Regions from separate parts of the Pseudoalteromonas sp. QJM3NY_22 genome, predicted to be linked through region 3. Evidence: predicted binding sites of a transcription regulator. Region 3 holds the regulator's gene; each other region holds the start of a gene.
The links. Region 3 encodes MetJ, which represses methionine synthesis genes. Its sites were predicted from a motif close to TAGACGTCTAGACGTCTA; they were not measured.
Positions count from the first base shown of each region.

Region 1: a site for MetJ is predicted at 4,388-4,405, ahead of metK (methionine adenosyltransferase). Genes of this name have one in related genera too.
Region 2: a site for MetJ is predicted at 2,988-3,005, ahead of metA (homoserine O-acetyltransferase MetA). Genes of this name have one in related genera too.

Region 1 covers NZ_CM149655.1:1,071,623-1,078,513, reverse strand. Annotated here, with positions in the region: gene AC0VZ4_RS04780 (hypothetical protein) at 1-630, opposite strand, end outside; gene AC0VZ4_RS04775 (hypothetical protein) at 627-1,817, opposite strand; gene tkt (transketolase) at 2,213-4,204, opposite strand; gene metK (methionine adenosyltransferase) at 4,507-5,658, shown strand; gene AC0VZ4_RS04760 (LTA synthase family protein) at 5,822-6,891, opposite strand, start outside.
Region 2 covers NZ_CM149655.1:1,202,477-1,209,367, reverse strand. Annotated here, with positions in the region: gene metH (methionine synthase) at 1-903, opposite strand, end outside; gene AC0VZ4_RS05340 (homocysteine S-methyltransferase family protein) at 913-1,986, opposite strand; gene metA (homoserine O-acetyltransferase MetA) at 1,976-2,923, opposite strand; gene AC0VZ4_RS05330 (hypothetical protein) at 3,227-3,379, shown strand; gene ettA (energy-dependent translational throttle protein EttA) at 3,523-5,196, shown strand; gene AC0VZ4_RS05320 (IS256 family transposase) at 5,338-6,597, shown strand; gene AC0VZ4_RS05315 (PilZ domain-containing protein) at 6,727-6,891, shown strand, end outside.
Region 3 covers NZ_CM149655.1:421,391-428,281, forward strand. Annotated here, with positions in the region: gene AC0VZ4_RS02000 (SPOR domain-containing protein) at 1-398, opposite strand, end outside; gene priA (primosomal protein N') at 419-2,605, opposite strand; gene rpmE (50S ribosomal protein L31) at 2,838-3,053, shown strand; gene AC0VZ4_RS02015 (malic enzyme-like NAD(P)-binding protein) at 3,577-4,818, shown strand; gene metJ (met regulon transcriptional regulator MetJ) at 4,891-5,211, opposite strand; gene metB (cystathionine gamma-synthase) at 5,411-6,658, shown strand; gene metL (bifunctional aspartate kinase/homoserine dehydrogenase II) at 6,664-6,891, shown strand, end outside.

The sequences.
Region 1 (6,891 bases), 650 kb from region 3:
TAATGGCAAACAATAAAAATCTTGACGAGAGAGGCTATTATTTCTTTTTACTTGGTAGAACACCCACTGGCAATTGTTAAATATAACTTCTTTGGCTGCTGGTAGTGGTGGATATCCTCGAGTCTCAATACGCCCTAAAATTTCTTCCTCTAACTCATCAGGCTCAAAAGGGACGGCCATTTTACTTGATTCTAATGTAGTATCATTTTTAACTTCGGTATTTCTGCCATCAGGTCCCCAATGGAAGTTATCGTATGATTCAATCACAAAACGCTTTAATTGCACGGTATCCAGTACATTGATTTCATTAGTTTGTTTAATCCTTAGTTGGCAACTAAGCATGCCATACTCACTACTTGGTAAATAGCTTACTGGTGGCAAGTACATCCAGTTTTTAGTAAGCATATGTACATATACGTGGTGGAAATAATCTTCCTTGTGCTGATTAAACCAACTTGTTGAATTATAGGGAAATGAGACATCAATTGTAGAAGGTACAGCAGCAACATTACTACTAGGCATATCAAGGGTTAATAGCTTACCTTCTAAAATAAAGCGATAGTAGATGCAATTTTCAAAATTGGATCCGCCGACAAAACCACGGTAAAAAGCCTTGGCTAATTTGATCATAATCGCGCATCCGTAGGCGGTAGAGTTTTAATAAACTTTCTTACTATGTCGGCCTTTTCATTATTACCTAGCATTTCTAGCTGAGCTGCATAGGTGACTAAGCCTAAAAACGGTAAAGTGTGTGGGCTTTCGCCAACAGAGCCATCTGTAACCAGGCCTTTAAATTTCAGCGAACGTACTAAACTACTGGATGATATTTTACTGCGGTCAGCTAAATTAGGCACTAAATCATAAGGGTTATTACGCACTGAGACAACTTTTACACCTACGCTGTGGGCAATGCGTTTTAAACGTTCGACATTTGAGCCTGAACCATGCACAGCAAGTTGTTGGCCTGTAAGAGGCTTACCATAATAAATACGATAGTGCTCCAGAGCCGCGCAAAAAATTATCGCGCCTTGGCTGTGCGCCAGCCATTTTACCTGTTTACCTTGTTGGCTATTTTGTGCCAGCACAGCCGCTAAATGCTGAGCATTATGGGATTTAGTCCCTGAACGCTTATCAAACGCGCACTCAATTAAGTCAAGCTTTGTATAATCAGTGGGATTATGAAACAAGGTATAAGCTTTTATACCGTCGCCCTCGTAAGCTCTATCAAGGTGAGTGCCCATTAACCATGTGGCTTTGGTAAGCTCATTTTGCATACCATTGACCGCCGCATGCTGCGTTTTTATTTGTGTGGTTGGAGTTGGAATTGGCTCCCAAGCACCTTGTACTTTCTTTATTTCTTCTTCGTTCATTGCTTTGTCGTATGTATCACTGCTGCGCCTTTTCACCTCATATAACATAGTCCGCTCCGCAGAAAAGTTACTTTTAGCTCCCTCTAATTGCTTATCAAATAATATATCGGTTATGGATATATTACTTGCTTCTAAGCTATAACGTATTAAAAAGTGATAATTACGAAATGGGTATTTTGTCCGCCATAAACGGCGCAGCGGGTTACGGCTATGCTTAATTGAGTTTGTAGCATTAGGGTTCGCGCATATTTGAATAATATCGGCGCATACCATTTTTAAATCATAATCATTGAGCTGCGATAGCATAGCGAGAGCTTGGCAGGTAAATTTAGCTTTACTAAATGGGAAGTTAATAGGGAGTTTAACACCAAAATCTCGACAGCTAAGCGCGTCAAGAGGGATTACAGAATGAGCATTGATAGTTTTATTGAGTTTAGACCAAGACATATTTCTTCCTTGTAAATGAGTCTGGGTTAAAATACTGCGTTAAATTATTTATTAGAGCAAAAATAATTTAACGCAGTATTTTAATGTTGAATTACATCTTTCTGGCTCCATTGTAGGTCGTCATTTATGGCGTCATATTTTTGATTTACCTTTAACACCAACCTGCATAAATCTTTGATCAATTTAACGAATTAAATTGCACTATTACGTCGTTAAAAATTTTTATTTAGAACAACTAGATACAAAAAATTTTGCCTAGTTCTAGCGTAATTTTCTTAATGTTAAATAGACCCCATATATAAGCAGATTGGTATAACGCGCTAAAGCACGACCTACAAACAAAAAAGCCCGTCCTGTTTTAAACAGAGCGGGCTTTTAATCTTTAAAGCAATCGATTAAAAAAGCTCGTTTGCTTTGCTTACAATGTTTGCCACTGTAAAACCAAAGTGCTCAAACAACTCATTAGCTGGTGCTGACTCACCAAAGGTAGTCATACCTACTACTGCGCCGTTTAGGCCTACGTACTTGTACCAGTAATCAGCAATACCCGCTTCTACTGCTACGCGGCGTGAAACAGATGCCGGTAATACGCTTTCTTTGTATGCTGCGCTTTGATCTTCAAAGGCATCAGTACATGGCATAGATACAACACGTACCTTTTTACCTTGGCTGCGTAGCTCAGTTGCTGAATCTTGTGCTAGTTGCACTTCAGAGCCCGTCGCAATAAAGATAATCTCTGGATTGCCGTCACAGCTAAGGATGTAACCACCCTTTTTAACATCTGCTAATTGCTGTGCGTCACGCGCTTGTTGCTCAAGACCTTGGCGAGTAAAGATTAACGATGTAGGACCGTCTTTACGCTCAATAGCTTGTTGCCATGCAATTGCCGACTCAACTTGGTCACATGGACGCCAGTTGTATAAGTTAGGCGTTAAACGCATGCTTGCAATTTGCTCTACTGGTTGGTGAGTTGGACCATCTTCACCTAAACCAATTGAATCGTGCGTGTATACAAAAATGCTTGGTTGCTTCATTAATGCAGCCATACGTACAGCATTTTTTGCATATTCAACAAACATTAAGAACGTAGCACCGTAAGGAATAAAGCCTTTATGAAGGGCAATACCATTCATAATTGCCGACATACCAAACTCACGTACACCGTAGTAAATGTAGTTACCGCTTGCATCGTCGTGTGTTAAACCTTTAGAACCATCCCAAATTGTTAAGTTTGAGCCTGCTAAATCGGCTGAGCCACCCATAAATTCTGGTAATAACGGACCAAACGCATTTAATGCATTTTGCGATGCTTTACGAGACGCTGGGTTTGCAGGGTTTGCTTGTAATTGCTCAATGTAAGCTTGAGATTTTTCAGCCCAATCGCCAGGCAGTTCGTTATTAATACGACGCTTATATTCAGCCGCAAGCTCTGGGTATGCTTTTGCGTATGCTGCAAATTTTTCGTCCCAGCTTGATTCAAGCTGTTGACCTTTTTCTTTACTATCCCATTGTGCGTAAATATCATCAGGAATTTCGAACGCATCGCCAGTCCAACCTAAGAATTCGCGAGACGCTTTAATTTCGTCATCACCTAGTGGTGCACCGTGACAATCGTGGCTACCAGATTTATTAGGTGAGCCGTAACCAATAATTGTTTTACAACAAATTAGTGAAGGTTTGTCGGTAACGCTTTTTGCTTCTGCAATTGCAGCACTTACAGCATCGCTGTCGTGGCCATCAACACCACTAATTACATGCCAACCGTATGCTTTAAAGCGAGCTGGCGTATCATCAGTAAACCAACCTTCTACTTCGCCATCGATTGAGATGCCGTTGTCATCCCAAAATGCAACAAGTTTACCTAGGCCTAATGTGCCTGCAAGTGAACCTGCTTCATGAGAAATACCTTCCATAAGGCAGCCATCGCCCATAAATGCATAGGTAAAATGATCAACTATATCGTGACCTTCACGGTTAAACTGTGCAGCGAGTGCTTTTTCAGCAATTGCCATACCTACGGCATTTGTGATCCCTTGACCTAATGGGCCCGTAGTAGTTTCGATTCCTGGTGCATAGCCATATTCAGGGTGACCTGGTGTTTTAGAATGCATTTGACGGAAGTTTTTAATTTCGTCTAGTGGTAAGTCATAACCACTTAGGTGCAATAGAGAATAGATAAGCATTGAACCGTGGCCGTTTGAAAGAATAAATCTGTCACGGTCAGCCCACTCTGGATTCGTTGGGTTATGTTTTAGATAATCGCGCCATAATACTTCTGCGATATCGGCCATGCCCATTGGGGCTCCAGGGTGGCCAGATTTGGCCTTTTGTACTGCGTCCATTGACAAGACGCGAATAGCATTTGCAAGTTCTTTGCGAGATGGCATGAATTCTCCTACCTTTATGTGTATTTGCACGGGTATTAATGTATTCGTTTATGTATCCAAGTAACTTGGACACTGTAATACATCTATTCTTACTTATTGTGGGGGCTGTGTGCAATTAAAAACCCTATAAAAGGAGCTATTATGAATATTTTTTAAGACCATAATGATATTAGTTATTTTATTTAGACGTCTAGGCGTAAAAACACTATGCAAGGTGTTTTGTTTTCGATAAAATACGCCCCTTAATTTTTTAGCGCTAATACCGACGTTTGTGAAGCGCAATATTTGTGAGCGGAAATACAATGGCAAAACATTTATTTACTTCTGAATCAGTTTCTGAAGGTCATCCGGATAAAATCGCCGATCAAATCTCTGATGCGGTACTTGATGCTATCCTAGAGCAAGACTCTCATGCCCGCGTAGCGTGTGAAACTTACGTGAAAACCGGTATGGTTATGGTTGGTGGTGAAATCACTACTAGCGCATGGGTTGATATCGAAGAAATTACACGTAAAACAATTCGTGACATTGGCTACACAAATTCAGACATGGGTTTTGATGCAGACTCATGTGCAATTTTAAACACTATTGGTAAGCAGTCTCCAGACATTAACCAAGGTGTTGACCGTACTAGCCCAGAAGAGCAAGGCGCTGGTGACCAAGGCTTAATGTTTGGTTACGCATGTAACGAAACAGAAGTACTAATGCCTGCTCCAATTACTTACTCACACCGCTTAGTACAACGCCAAGCTGAGGTTCGTAAAAGCGGCGAGCTTAACTGGTTACGTCCAGATGCAAAATCTCAAGTTACTTTTGCATACGAAAACGGCAAGCCAGTAGGTATTGATGCTGTAGTGCTTTCTACTCAGCACAGCGAAGACATTTCTCAAGCTGATTTAGTAGAAGCTGTAATGGAAACAATCATCAAGCCAGTACTTCCTGCAGAGCTTATTACAAGCGCGACTAAGTTTTTCATTAACCCAACAGGTCGCTTTGTAATTGGCGGACCAATGGGCGATTGTGGTTTAACAGGTCGTAAAATCATTGTAGATACATACGGTGGTATGGCTCGTCACGGTGGTGGGGCTTTCTCTGGTAAAGATCCATCAAAAGTTGACCGTAGTGCTGCATACGCTGCACGTTATGTTGCTAAAAATATTGTTGCTGCTGGTCTTGCTGACAAATGTGAGCTACAAGTTTCTTATGCAATTGGTGTTGCAGAGCCTACTTCTATCAGCGTTGAAACGTTTGGTACAAGCAAGCTAGAAGAAAGCCGTTTAATCGAGCTTATTCGTGAACACTTTGACTTACGTCCTTACGGCTTAATTCAAATGCTTGATTTAGAGCGCCCTATCTACCTTCCTACAGCGGCTTATGGCCACTTTGGTCGTGACGAATTCCCTTGGGAACGTACAGATAAAGCTGACGCACTTCGCGCAGCAGCTGGCCTTTAATTGGTTAAGTAACTATCTAAATAACTTGAACCCTGGATAATAAGTTAGTAAATCTCTTAACCAGAGTTCAGGTTAAATACAAAAAAAGCGCCAATTGGCGCTTTTTTTATGCATAATTAAAGTATCAAAAATTAAATAAAGGCAGCCTGTAAAAACTGCTTTTTTAATCCATCCCTCTGGTAAGCAAATGCCACGCTGTAGCCATATATTGATTATATGCTTGCTCTGTTTGGCTATCGACGGCTTTAAATTCAGGTTTATGGTTTGGTGATAAACGTGTTTTATCAAGTGGATCTATTTTTTGATATTCATAGACCGAAGATAAATCACCACGCCAAAGCTCTGTTTCAGTTCGTATTGTTTGAAAGCCAAATACAGTGCGCTCTTTTTCTGGCATATTTAGTAATGATTGCCCCATACTATAAAATTCAGTATTTTTTGGCGCTATTAGGTTTAATAAAGTCGGTGCAATATCCATGTGGCTTGCTAGTTGATCTTTAGCGACCCAATTTGAATTAACCCCTTTACCATAAATTACAATCGGGACATGAGTTAGCTCATACAGATCAGGCTGGTGATGAAGGTAACGACGACCATAATGATCCCCCGTTATTATGAATAAAGCATCTGGGTATCGCTGCTCCATTTTACGAACAAACTGACCTAACATTTTGTCTGAGTACCAAAGGTGCCCCAACACATAAGGGTCTAGCAAGTCATCACCTAAGGCTTGGATTTCTTTTGGATAATCTGCCAAAGATTTAAAAGGGTAACCATATTGATCTAAATCTAGGTTAAATGGACCATGGTAGCTGCCGCTCATAATGAGATTAAAACTTTTATCGTTTGTTGTCTTATCAACTAAATCAAATAATTGCCCATCGTCAATTCCCCACACACCAGCACTGCCTTTTCCTCCAGCATCAACTGCTGAAAATACTTTATCGACACCTTGTGAAAGTGCATATTCTCCGACATTTTGCCATGATAATAAGCCACCATAATAAAATCGACTTTTGTAACCAAGCTGCTCTAATTGGCTAAATATTGACATTTTACTGGTCGGCTTTTGAGGCCCAATACGGCTCATATTCACACCAGCATACGCAATACCCGACATAAGGCTTGATAACGAATTCATTGTGCTACTTGCGGCAGGCAAAACATTATCTAAATAGATGCCTTTACTCGCCAAGTTACTTAGTTCGTTAGTTAAGTTAAGTGATGCATATT
Region 2 (6,891 bases), 780 kb from region 3:
ATCTTCTACTCGTTCGGCTTGCGCCATGCCCGAGTATTTTGGTGCAAGCTCTACTAAACGCTCGCCTGCGCCTGGGTCTGTGTTAAGTATTACGTCTTCAACGGCTTTACGAAGCTCCTCTGGTATGTCGTCGTAAACGGCGAGTTGCCCTGCATTTACAATCCCCATATCCATACCCGCTTTTATGGCGTGGTATAAAAATACCGAGTGAATAGCTTCACGTACTGGGTTATTACCTCTAAATGAAAACGATACATTTGATACCCCGCCCGACACTTTACAGTGCGGTAAGTTTTGCTTGATACGGCGTGTGCCTTCAATAAATTCTACTGCGTAGTTATCGTGCTCTTCTATACCGGTGGCTACGGCAAATATATTAGGATCGAATATAATATCTTCTGGTGGAAAACCAATGTCTTCTACTAATATTTTGTAGCTGCGGGCACATATTTCATATTTTCGGTCTGCCGTGTCGGCTTGCCCGTCGGTATCAAATGCCATTACAACGGCAGCTGCACCAAAACGTTTTATTATTTTAGCTTGGCGAATAAACGGCTCTTCACCCTCTTTTAGCGATATTGAGTTAACAATGGCCTTACCTTGAATACACTTTAGGCCTGCTTCTATTACTTCCCATTTAGAGGAGTTGACCATAATGGGTACGCGTGAAATATCAGGCTCTGAGGCTATTAAGTTTAAAAACTTAACCATGGCGGCTTTTGAATCCAACATGGCTTCGTCCATGTTTATATCAATAACCTGTGCGCCGTTTTCTACTTGCTCGCGGGCCACTGTTAGCGCGGCCTCAAAGTCTTCTTCCATGATTAAACGTTTAAACATGGCAGAACCTGTTACATTGGTACGTTCGCCGACATTGGTAAATACTGCTATTTGTTGGGTCATGCTGGCTCCTTAATTTAAGTTACAGGCTTCAAGGCCTGATAAACGCATGCGTACTTCAAGCTCTGGCAGTTGGCGTGGTTTAACGCCCGCTAGACCTTTTGCAAAAGCACGAATATGCGCAGGCGTGGTGCCACAACATCCACCTACTATATTAATAAAGCCCGATTTACCCCAATCGATAATTTCGGTTGCCATTTCAGGCGCTTCTAAGTCGTATTCACCAAATTCATTAGGCAAGCCCGCATTAGGGTGTACCGATGTAAAGGTTTCGCACACGCGCGAAAGCTCTTCTACGTATTGGCGCAGTAAATCAGGGCCAAGCGCGCAGTTTAAACCAATCGAAATAGGCTTAATATGGCGAATAGAGTTATAAAATGCTTCGGTTGTTTGCCCAGAAAGCGTACGCCCAGAGGCGTCGGTAATAGTCCCCGAGATCATAACTGGTAATGTACGCCCTGCTTGCTCAAAGGCTTCTTCTACACCAAACGAGGCGGCTTTTGCATTAAGCGTGTCGAATATAGTTTCGATTAGTATTAAATCGGCGCCGCCTTCCATTAATGCAAGGGTAGACTCTACATACGCAGTAACTAGCTTATCAAAGGTAACGTTTCGGTAACCCGGATCGTTTACGTCTGGCGAAATTGAACACGTTTTAGATGTCGGCCCTAAAACACCCGCTACATAGCGTGGCTTTTCTGGCGTTTTAGCTGTAAATTCATCGCAAATTGCGCGTGCTAATTTAGCCGACTCTAGGTTTATTTCACGACTTAGGTTTGCCATGTCGTAATCTTCCATCGAAATAGTGGTCGAGTTAAACGTGTTGGTTTCGATAATATCGGCGCCCGCTGATAAAAAACCACGATGAATATCAGTGATTAAGTCGGGCTTGGTTAGGCTTAATAAATCGTTATTGCCTTTAATTAATACATGCCAGTCTTTAAAACGCTCTGCGCGATAGTCTTCTTCTTCTAGCTTATGATCTTGGATCATGGTGCCCATAGCGCCATCTAAAATTAAAATGCGTTCTTTTAATGCGGCACTTATTTCGGCTTGCTTATTATTTGTAGGCGCGTTATTCGGCATAGTTGTTAGTCCTCACGTCTTGGCTAACTAAATTAATATCATACGGTGTGGTTTGGTACACGTAGTAATTTAACCAGTTCGAAAAAAGTAAAAAAGCATGGCTTTGCCACGTTTTTGAAGGTTGTTTGGTTGCATCATCATCCGGGAAGTAATTTTCGGGTTTTGGTGCATTAGGGCTTTTTTTACAATCGCGCTCGTATTCTGCTTTTAGCGAGTCTGCGTCGTACTCTGGGTGGCCGGTTATAAACACTTGGCTACCCGATTTATTTTTAAGTAAGTAAGCCCCCACTCGCTCAGAACCAGCCAGTACTACTAGCTCATCGCAGGCGTTTATTTTATTTATATCAATGTGACCGTAGCGTGAGTGCGGTACTAAAAAGGTGTCGTCGAATCCGCGAGTCAGTGCGCCGTGATCAAAGTAACACTGGTGAGTAAATACGCCACACAGTTTATCGTCTTTTAAATCGCGCTTTAAATTGTAACGGTGATATAACGCTGCATGCGCTGCCCAACACGAAAATAACGTAGAGGTAACGTGTTGCTCAGCCCAATCAATAATAACCTTTAACTCATCCCAATACGCTACATCGTCGTATTCTAAATGCGCAAGTGGCGCGCCAGTTACTATTAATGCATCGTAATTGTTGTCTTTAACCTCAGAAAAATAACGGTAAAAGGTATCAAGGTGCTCTTCTGAATTACTGCTACTGCGGTGAGTGTCGAGGCGCAGTAGCTCTACGTTTACTTGCAAAGGTGAGTTGGCAAGTAAGCGAATAAACTGAACTTCGGTTTCTACTTTATTAGGCATTAAGTTTAAAATAGCCAAACGCATTGGGCGTATTTCTTGCGTTTTTGCACGACTTTTTGGCATTACAAATACGTTTTCTTGACGTAAACGTGCAATTGCCGGCAACTCGTCTTTTACTGTAATTGGCATACTTTACTCCTGCTCATAAAAACCGAGGCTTAATTATGAACTGAAAGTAAAAAATATCAACCTTTAGATGTATAGATGTCTAAATGAATTTATTCATCATTTGATATCAGTTGCGCAATCATTGAAATTAAAATAATATTCATTAATAAGAATTAATGAAAAGAATTGGGTTCAAACCCTAAACTTCCAGTTAGGTCGTGACCACCGTTAAAAACTGGCTTTAAGAACGAAAGGGTCACGGGTCTTAATTCTATCGCCTAACTCAACAAGAGAACGATAGGACTTTTTAAAAGGAGATGCTCAATGTATCAAAATTTTAAAGGGCAAGACCTGCTATCGCAACGAATGATGGCTTTTGGTGGGCTGTTTACAGCTTTCAGCATTAGTGGTATTGCACCTATACTGGCTGTGCTTCTTGCATTGTTAGTTACTTCTTTCTTAGTAACGATAGCGTAACAAAAGGGATTCCCTACTTCGGTAGGGGCAATCTCATTTAATACATTATAAATTCACTACTTAACTATTCCTATTTGCTTGCACACCTTCTTTAACCTAAAATACGCCCCAACAATCCAGCTAAAATAAAAAAGGTTTCCTCCATGGTTTTACCTGATAAATTTATATTCTCAATGAGTCGAGTATCTAAGGTTGTGCCACCTAAGCGCACTATCTTAAAAGATATTTCGTTGCACTTTTTCCCTGGCGCTAAAATTGGTGTGCTTGGTTTAAACGGTTCTGGTAAATCTACGTTACTACGCATTATGGCCGGTGTTGACCAAGATTTTGAAGGTGAAGCACATCCTCAGCCTGGTACAAAAATTGGTTATTTACCGCAAGAGCCAGTACTGGACGAAAGCAAAACAGTGCGCGAAATTGTCGAAGAAGCCGTTGGCGAAGTTAAACATGCACTTAGCCGTCTTGACGAAGTATACAACGAGTACGCAATGGAAGGTGCTGACTTTGATGCACTTGCAAAAGAGCAAGGCGAGCTTGAAGCGGTTATTCAGGCGCACGATGGTCACAACATCGATAACGTTTTAGAACGGGCTGCTGATGCACTTCGCCTACCAGAATGGGATGCTAAAATTGAGCACCTTTCAGGTGGTGAGCGTCGTCGTGTTGCTATATGTCGATTATTACTTGAAAAACCAGACATGCTTATTCTCGATGAACCTACTAACCACTTGGATGCTGAGTCGGTTGCATGGTTAGAGCGCTTCTTACACGATTACGAAGGCACTGTTGTGGCGGTAACGCATGACCGTTACTTCCTTGATAATGTAGCTGGCTGGATATTAGAGCTTGACCGTGGTGAAGGTATTCCATGGGAAGGTAACTACTCTTCTTGGCTTGAACAAAAAGATGCGCGCTTACAGCAAGAACAAAAATCTGAAAAAGCACGTCAAAAATCAATTGCGCAAGAACTTGAATGGGTTCGTTCAAACCCTAAAGGTCGTCAAGCTAAGTCAAAAGCACGTATGGCTCAGTTTACTGAAATGCAGCAGTCTGATTACCAAAAGCGTAACGAAACTAACGAGATGTTTATTCCACCTGGTCCGCGTTTAGGCGACCAAGTGCTTGAAGTAACTAATCTTCGTAAGAGTTTTGGCGATCGCGTTTTAATTGACGATTTAAGCTTTAGCATGCCAAAAGGTGCCATTGTGGGCATTATTGGCGCGAATGGCGCGGGTAAATCAACGCTGTTTAAAATGATAAGCGGTGAGCAAGAACAAGACAGCGGTAGTATCAGCGTTGGTGAAACAGTACACCTAGCTACTGTTGATCAGTTCCGTGACGGTATGGATGAAAGCAAAACTGTTTTCCAAGAAATATCAGACGGTCAAGACGTATTAAAAATTGGTAACTTTGAGTTTCCAAGCCGAGCGTATGTAAGTCGCTTTAACTTTAAAGGTAACGATCAGCAAAAGTTTGTTAAAGACCTATCTGGTGGTGAGCGTAACCGCTTGCATCTTGCTAAGTTATTAAAAGCGGGCGGCAATGTGTTACTTCTGGATGAGCCAACCAATGATCTGGACGTTGAAACCCTACGTGCACTTGAGAATGCTATTTTAGAGTTCCCTGGTTGTGTAATGTGTATCTCGCATGACCGTTGGTTCCTTGACCGTATTGCAACGCACATTTTAGATTACCGCGACGAAGGTGTAATTAACTTCTTTGATGGTAACTACACTGAATACGAAGAGTGGCTTAAAAAGACACTCGGTGCAGCAGCAGCTCAACCTAAACGTATTAAGTACAAAAAAATTGGCTAATCTTCACTGTAGCTGATTTATTACAGTAACACTAAGCCCTGCATGAGCTATAGTCGTTTCTGGTGTATGAGAAAAAGTCATTGCGATGTAATCTGTTAATTGATCTTGACCAGATCAACAATTAACCAGAGAGACATCGCAATGACTGAAAATGATAATGTTATTTCCATTGAAAAACCAGACAATCCGTTAGAGCAGTTGCTTAAAAGCGGGGCGCAGCAGTTGTTAGCTCAAGCGATTGAGGCTGAGTTGGCTGTTTTATTGGCTCAATACCAGCATGAGACCGTCGAGGGACTTCAGCGGATCGTCAAAAATGGTCACCAGCCTGAGCGTACGATCCAAACAGGCCTTGGTGATATTGAGGTCAAAATACCTAAAGTCAGGGATCGAAAAAAGGAAGGCATTAAATTCAATAGTGCCTTGATCCCGCCTTATCTGAAACGGACAAAAAATATCGAAGAGCTGATCCCATGGCTCTATTTACGAGGAATTTCGACGGGTGATATGCAGCCCGCTTTAGTGTCTCTTTTAGGCGAGCAAGCCAAAGGTTTGTCGGCCAATAGTGTCTCTCGGTTGAAATCCACCTGGGAAACGGAGTATCAGCAGTGGTCTAAACGTTCCTTGGCTAAACGTCGATATGTGTATATCTGGGCCGATGGGATTTACAGTAAAATTCGAATGGATGATAAGCTGTGCTTACTGGTAATTATGGGGGTAGATGAAACGGGCAGAAAGGAGCTATTGGCGGTGGTTGACGGGGTTCGTGAGTCTGAGCAGAGCTGGACTGAAGTGTTAAATCAGTTGCGCTCACAGGGTCTAACAATACCACCAAAATTGGCCATAGGGGATGGTGCGCTGGGGTTTTGGAATGCCCTCACCAAAGTATGGCCAACAACCCAACATCAACGTTGCTGGGTGCATAAAATCGCGAATGTGCTAAACAAAGTGCCGAAATCAATGCAACCTAAAATCAAAGCGAATTTACAAGATATCTGGATGGCAGAGAGTCGAGCTTCTGCTTATAAAGCGTATGATTTATTTGTTAAAAATTACTCAGTCAAATACCCAAAAGCGACGGATTGCTTGATGAAGGATAAAGATGAAATGCTGGCATTTTATGATTATCCTGCTGAGCATTGGATGCACATAAGAACGAGTAATCCGATAGAGTCAACGTTTGCGACGGTAAGGCTGAGAACGCATAAAGTGAAGAGTTGTGGCAGCCGGACAACCACCTTAATGATGGTTTTTAAACTCGCGCAGTCGGCAGAGAAAAAATGGTACCGCTTGCGAGGGTTTAAGTTACTGGCTGAAGTAATTACAGGGGTAAAATTTAAAGACGGCGAAAGAATAACTCAAGATCAAACAGAGCATCAAGATGAGCTCATACACCAGATTTGACAATAACTCGCCCTGCATTTATGCGGGGCTTTTTTATGCCACCAGTATTCTACGCACTTATTTTCTAGCATGTAGAGAATTACCCGCTATGATTAATTTATTATAAAAACAATAAGGCTAAATTAGGATATGCAAAATCGTCGTCAGTTTTCTCGTGTATTATTTTCAACCGATGCACAGGTAATTTTTAATGATCATCAATACCCATGTAAATTGCTTGATATATCTCTACATGGCGCATTGATTAACAAATGCGATGCTTTGACAGGCTGCACCAATAACGATGCAATACTG
Region 3 (6,891 bases):
GCCTGTTTTATCTCAGAAATGAGCCCTGCAAATGCGATTTTAGCTTTTAACGATTCAGCTTGTGCATGAGTTCTGAACGAACCGCATTGCATAACATAAGGACCTTTTTGCTCAAGTTCTTTTACTTCAACTTGAATCTCGTGGTTTCTAATTTCTTTAATAAATTCCGGTGTACGTGGAATAACAACTTCTACTTTTTCAGGCGCAGTTGGGTGAGCTTGCTTTTCGACAAGTTTTGGATCGGCATTACTTTTAATAAACCATAATCCGTAAACGAAACCACCTACAAGTAAAATAGCAATGCTCACTAAAAAAATTGGAAATGGTTTTTTAGTGGGTGCTTTTTTAGTGTTTTTTCTATTTGCTGGTTTTTTGTTAATGTAATCGTGCTGTGCCATAGCGTTATTTTGGCCTTAACCTAAATCATGTCTATAGGGTCTACGTCTAAGCTCCAACGCACTTTTTGTGCAAGTTTGCTTGAGCTTAAATAATCAACCATTTGCGCAAGGTACTGATGTAATATGCGACGATCTTGCGCTTGAATATGCAATTGAAAACGATACATACCTGCGACTCTTTCAAGTGGGGCAGGGATCGGACCGAGCAATTGTATACCAGATACCCCATTCACAGGAACCAAATCCGTCAAAAAATCGACGACTAGTTTAATACTATGTCCTTGTGCACGCACAATGGCCATATTTGTAATGGGCGGTAAGTCCGCATCATCGCGCTCACTGAGAGCAAAACGGGCAAAATCCTGATAACCGTTATTAACTAAGTCTTGTAAAAGTGGGTGCTCTGGAAAGTGTGTTTGTAATAACACTTGGCCAGGCTCTCCTGAACGTCCAGCACGCCCCGCTACTTGGGTGACTAATTGCGCTAAGTGTTCTGTCGCTCTAAAGTCGCATGAGTATAAGCCGCTATCTACATCTAAAATTATAACAAGGCTTACATCTGCAAAGTGATGGCCTTTGGCAAGCATTTGTGTGCCTACTAGAATGCGTGCACCGCCTAGGTTTATTTCATCAAGTGCTTTTTCAAGGCTACCTTTACGGCGAGTTGAATCGCGGTCTATACGAGTAACGGGTGTATCAGGGAATTCGGTTGATAAAAATTCTTCAATTTGCTCTGTGCCTTTGCCGTTAGGAAATATTTGCGTGCTGCCACAATCAGGGCATTGGTGAGGAACAGGGTACTGGTCGCCACAGTGATGGCAGATCATTTGCCCAATCGCTTTGTGAAAAGTGGCGCTGGTACTGCAGCGTTTACATTCACTTAGCCAGCCACACTCATGGCAAATAAGAGTGGGTGAGAAACCTCGACGATTTAAAAACACCATAACCTGTTTACCGCGGTTTAAATGCTGTCGCATAGTGGCAAGGCTTGCATGTGCAATACCTGCTTGGTCGGGTTGGCCTTTCATATCGAGTAACTTAAACTGGTTGTCAGTCGCTGTTTGCGCGCGCTCGGTTAAGCTTAATAACTGATATTTGTTATTAAGTGCTTTGTGGAGCGTTTCCAAAGCTGGTGTGGCGCTGCCTAATATAAGCGGAATTTTATGCTGAAAAGCTCTATAAGCGGCTAAATCACGAGCATGGTAACGAAGGGTATCTTGTTGTTTAAATGACGAGTCGTGTTCTTCATCAACAACAATCATACCGAGTTTTAAAAATGGCAGAAAAATACTCGAACGTGTGCCAATAACTATCGCACAACTGCCTTTTTCACAAAATCGCCATGTTTGTAGGCGTTCGTTGTCGGTAAGTGCTGAGTGCCAAAGCATAACAGGTGTATCTGGGAAGCGGCGACGAAAACGGTTTACCGTTTGCGGTGTTAGGCCGATTTCGGGCACGAGTACGAGGGCTTGCTCGCCACGTTTTAATACTTCTTCTAAGCACTGTAAATACACTTCAGTTTTACCACTGCCCGTTACGCCTTCTAATAAAAAGCTGCTAAAACCGGTACTTTGATTGATTGCTGTACAGGCCACTGCTTGTTCTTTATTAAGTACCGGTTTACTACCGACGGTTGGCGCAACGCTTTGCCATTGGTTATCGTGTTCGATAGTTTGTGTGATAAGTCCTTTATCAATGAGGCTATCTATTGTTTTTTTACTAAAGCCAAGTGCTTTTAGTTCGGTTAACGATGACTTACCTGATTGTGATAACTGCTTTAATAAGTTGAGTTGAGTTTTAGCTTTTAATGACGGTACTTTAGCGCCTTTTTCGGTAAGCATTACCATGTTAATGCTTGTTTTGTCTGGTGATTCACCTTGGCGTAGTGCACTAGGCAGAGCTATATGAATCGTTTCGCCGAGTGGGTAACAATAATAACGCGCTGTAAAACTAAGGAGATCTAAATGTTCGCTAGATAATATTGGGGTATCGTCGATAACTTCAAAAATGCTTTTAATTTTACTCTCGGGTACTTCAGTACTCTTTTTTACTGCTAATATAATAGCCACTTTACGCTGATTACCAAAGGGTACCAAAACGCGCATTCCGGGCTTCAGATCAGAAACCAAGCCTGGGAGCTGTTCATCTAATTTATAATCAAAGGTGCGCGGTAATGGGACTTTAATAGCAACTTCAACAAAACGCATAACAACTCAACCAATAAAATTAATGGTGTAATGTACTAAATATACAGTTAAAAACCTACTAGCAAATTATAGTCATTTTATTATTTGGTTACTTTTTTAGCAAAAAATTATAATTAAACCTTGTGTGCTCGGTAGTTGTTGGATAAAATCCGCCACCAACAAATTTGTTTTAACGACGTATGGTACCAAACTACGGGTTTGGAGAGCGATGCGGCCTTAACTAGAGGTTTCTATGAAAGAAGGTATTCACCCTAAGTACGAAGTAATTTCAGCAACATGTTCATGCGGAAATGAATTCGAAACAAGCTCTACTCTTTGTAAAAACATTCACTTAGACGTATGTTCTGCGTGTCACCCGTTTTACACTGGTAAGCAAAAAGTTTTAGACACTGGCGGACGTGTTGATCGTTTCAACAAGCGTTTCGGTGCACTTGGTAGCAAGAAGTAATTTTTGCTATTTAGTTAAAAGAAGCACCTTAGGGTGCTTTTTTTGTGCCTGAAATTTATCTTTACGTGCTTTTCCTGCCTATTTATACGTTATCTCCTTTGCATAACTATTTCTTGTTCTTATTCTGAGTATGCATAAACCTTTGCAGACAAAGTACGTAATAGTCTCTATATTTTGAAGTGTTCATTTTTTAACTAAGTTGTTAAATGTAGCTAACGTGAAGATAAATGTTTTTAAAGTAGACTATTAAGCTGTTTATAGTTATTTATACTAAAAATTTGATAGTCGTTTTTAGAGAAAATGGCTCGCGGCTAAAAGTACCTCTAAAAATGCTTTTTATATGAATTTCTATTTATGAAATGTCGCTATATCTTCGCAAAGTTACTGAAAAACCTCTTAAAATTAATGAATCTAGCATATGACAGGATAGACCTGATATTGCTTGGAATTTAAAAATAATAAGGGTATCGTAACCCAGACAACACCTCTCACTTTAACTTAAATTGCAGGATACAATCGCGTTATGTCAGACTTTCGTGAACAAGCACTACATTACCATTCTCATCCCGTTCCAGGAAAAATCAGCATTGAGCTAACCAAGCCTGCCGAAACGGTTCAAGATTTAGCTTTAGCATATAGCCCAGGTGTTGCTGAACCTGTGCGTGAAATTGCTGCTGATCCTGCAAATGCTTATAAATATACCGGTAAAGGTAATATGGTTGCAGTTATCACTAATGGTACTGCAATTTTGGGCTTGGGTAATTTAGGCCCTTTGGCATCAAAGCCTGTAATGGAAGGCAAGGCGCTGTTATTTAAGCGCTTTGCAGGCCTTGATTCTATTGATATCGAAGTGAAGCATAAAACAACAGAAGACTTTATTAACACGGTTGCTAATATTGCCGATACATTTGGTGGTATTAATCTTGAAGATATTAAAGCCCCAGAGTGTTTTGAAATTGAAAAGGCATTGATTGAGCGCTGTAGTATTCCGGTTTTTCATGACGATCAACACGGCACTGCAATTGTAACAGCCGCTGGTATGTTGAATGCACTTGAAGTGCAAGAGAAATCGATAGAAGAGGCTATTATAGTATGTTTAGGTGCTGGTGCGGCTGCAGTTGCCTGTATGGAACTGTTAATTAAGTGTGGTGCACTGCGTGAACACATTTACATGCTTGACCGTAAAGGCGTTATTCATACTCGTCGTGATGATTTAAACGAGTACAAACAACTATTCGCTAACAATACGGATAAGCGTACGTTGCAAGATGTTATTGCTGATGCTGATGTATTTGTTGGTGTATCTGGGCCTAATTTGTTAGCAGCCGATGATTTAAAACTGATGGCTGATAAGCCGGTTGTGTTTGCGTGCTCAAACCCCGACCCTGAAATTGACCCCGCACTTGCTCACAGCGCACGCAACGATTTAATTATGGCGACAGGGCGTTCTGATTATCCAAACCAAGTGAATAATGTTTTGTGTTTCCCGTTTATTTTTCGTGGTGCACTAGATGTGCGCGCAAGTGCAATTAACGATGAAATGAAAATAGCAGCAGTAGAAGCGATTCGTAGCATTGCAAAAGAGCCTGTACCAGCTGAGGTCTTAAAAGCTGCCGGTGTTGATAAGCTGGAATTTGGTGCTCAATATATTATTCCAAAACCGATGGATCCACGTTTATTACCACGTATAGCAAGAGCGGTTGCTCTTGCTGCTGTTGAGTCGGGTGTGGCACAAATTGATTTGCCAGAAAGCTATATGCAGTAAATCTATACCGTAAAATTTAATCATAAAAAAACCTCAGTAATTACTGAGGTTTTTTTATTTTACTTTATCTATTTATTCGTCATCTAAAACAGGGACTTCTAACCCCATTTCTTGCATTATTTTTTTCACTTCTTCTGGTACTTTTTCAGCGTTATCTTTACGTAAGTCATCGTCATTAGGTAAAGGTTGACCTGTAAATGCATGTAAAAACGCTTCACATAGTAGCTCACTGTTTGTTGCGTGACGCAGGTTATTAATTTGACGACGAGTACGTTCGTCAGTTAATACCTTTAATACATTCAGTGGGATCGAAACGGTGATCTTCTTAACTTGTTCTGATTTTTTCCCGTGTTCTGCGTATGGGTGAATATACTCACCATTCCATTTAGCCATAAGATGTATCGTTGCCTCAGATTATTAATTGCTCACATGCGCTAAAATGCGTGTGAATATGCGTGAAATTCTATCGATTTAAAAAAGATAGTCAAATACTAGTTGTTTGGCCATCTAGCTGTTTAAATGTTTTGACTTCTCAAATTGAATAAACTACTCTTTTAGACGTCTAAACATCCAAGCTAATCAGGTGACGAATATGAGCGAAAAAAACAAAGCAACCATTGCGGTCCGTAGTGGCGTTGAAGCCGATAAACACCACGGTGCAGTGGTCGCGCCAATCTATTTATCGACTACTTATTCGTTTGCCGATTTTGATACTAAACGCCAATATGATTATGGCCGCAGCGGTAATCCTAACCGCGATATCTTAGCCGAGACCCTTGCTGAACTCGAAGGTGGAGTACGCGGCATAATTACAGCCACAGGCATGGCGGCTGTGCATTTAGCAACTCAGCTGCTTAATTACGACGACACGTTAGTGATCCCACACGACTGCTACGGTGGAAGCTACCGTTTATTTACGTCCCTGCAAAAGCGTGGCTTGCTAAAGCTTGAGGTTTTAGATTTAACAAAACCAGAAAGTCTTCAAAAAATATTAGTAATTAAACCAAAACTCATTTGGATTGAAACACCAAGTAACCCTGTACTACGTTTAACTGATATTAAAGCGGTTACTGATATTGCTAAGCAGTGTGGTGCACTGGTGGCCGCTGACAATACATTTTTATCGCCTGCTTTACAAAATCCGATTAAGTTTGGTGTAGATATTGTGGTGCATTCAACCACTAAATATATTAACGGACATTCAGATGTAGTGGGCGGCGCTGTTATTGCTGCAACACAAGAGATCGGTGACGAGCTTGCTTGGTGGGCTAATAACATTGGTATCACTGGGGCACCTTTTGATAGCTATTTAACGCTTCGTGGTTTACGTACTTTAAATGTGCGCTTAAGGCAGCATCAAGAAAATGCATTAGCAATAGCTAAGTATCTCGAAGAATCTGAGTTCGTTAGCCAAGTTTATTACCCTGGGCTTGAGTCGCACCCTCAACATGAATTAGCTAAAGCACAGCAGCTTGGTTTTGGTGGCATGGTTAGCTTTGATATTAAAGGCGACATAAGCGATGCTGCGGCATTTTTAACTAGTCTACATAACTTTAGTTTAGCTGAGTCTCTAGGCGGCGTTGAGAGCTTAATATGCCACCCTGCGACCATGACGCATGCAGGGATGGATGCAACAGCGCGCTTAGAAGCCGGCGTTGGTGATACGCTTATTCGTGTTTCTGTCGGAATAGAAGACATTGAAGATTTATTAACAGATCTTGAACGTGTATTTACACTTGTAAAACCTGGCAGAAAAAACCATACAAATCGATTAACTAAAGGTGCGGGAACATCGAGCGGTGATGCTAAGTTAAGTGCCGCTTACCCCGCGCTCTGGTAACTAAAATGACTAAAAACATACATAAATTTGGCGGTTCGAGTTTAAGTTCAGCACAGCGTTACAAAATTGTTGCGGGTATTATATTAGAGCACACACAACCTGGTGATTGCGTTGTGGTATCAGCAGCTGGGAAAACAACCGATACACTAGTTAAGTTATGGCAAAGTTATCAACAGCAAGATACACATGTAATTGCTGATATTTTATTACAGTTAAATAATCATCAAATAGAT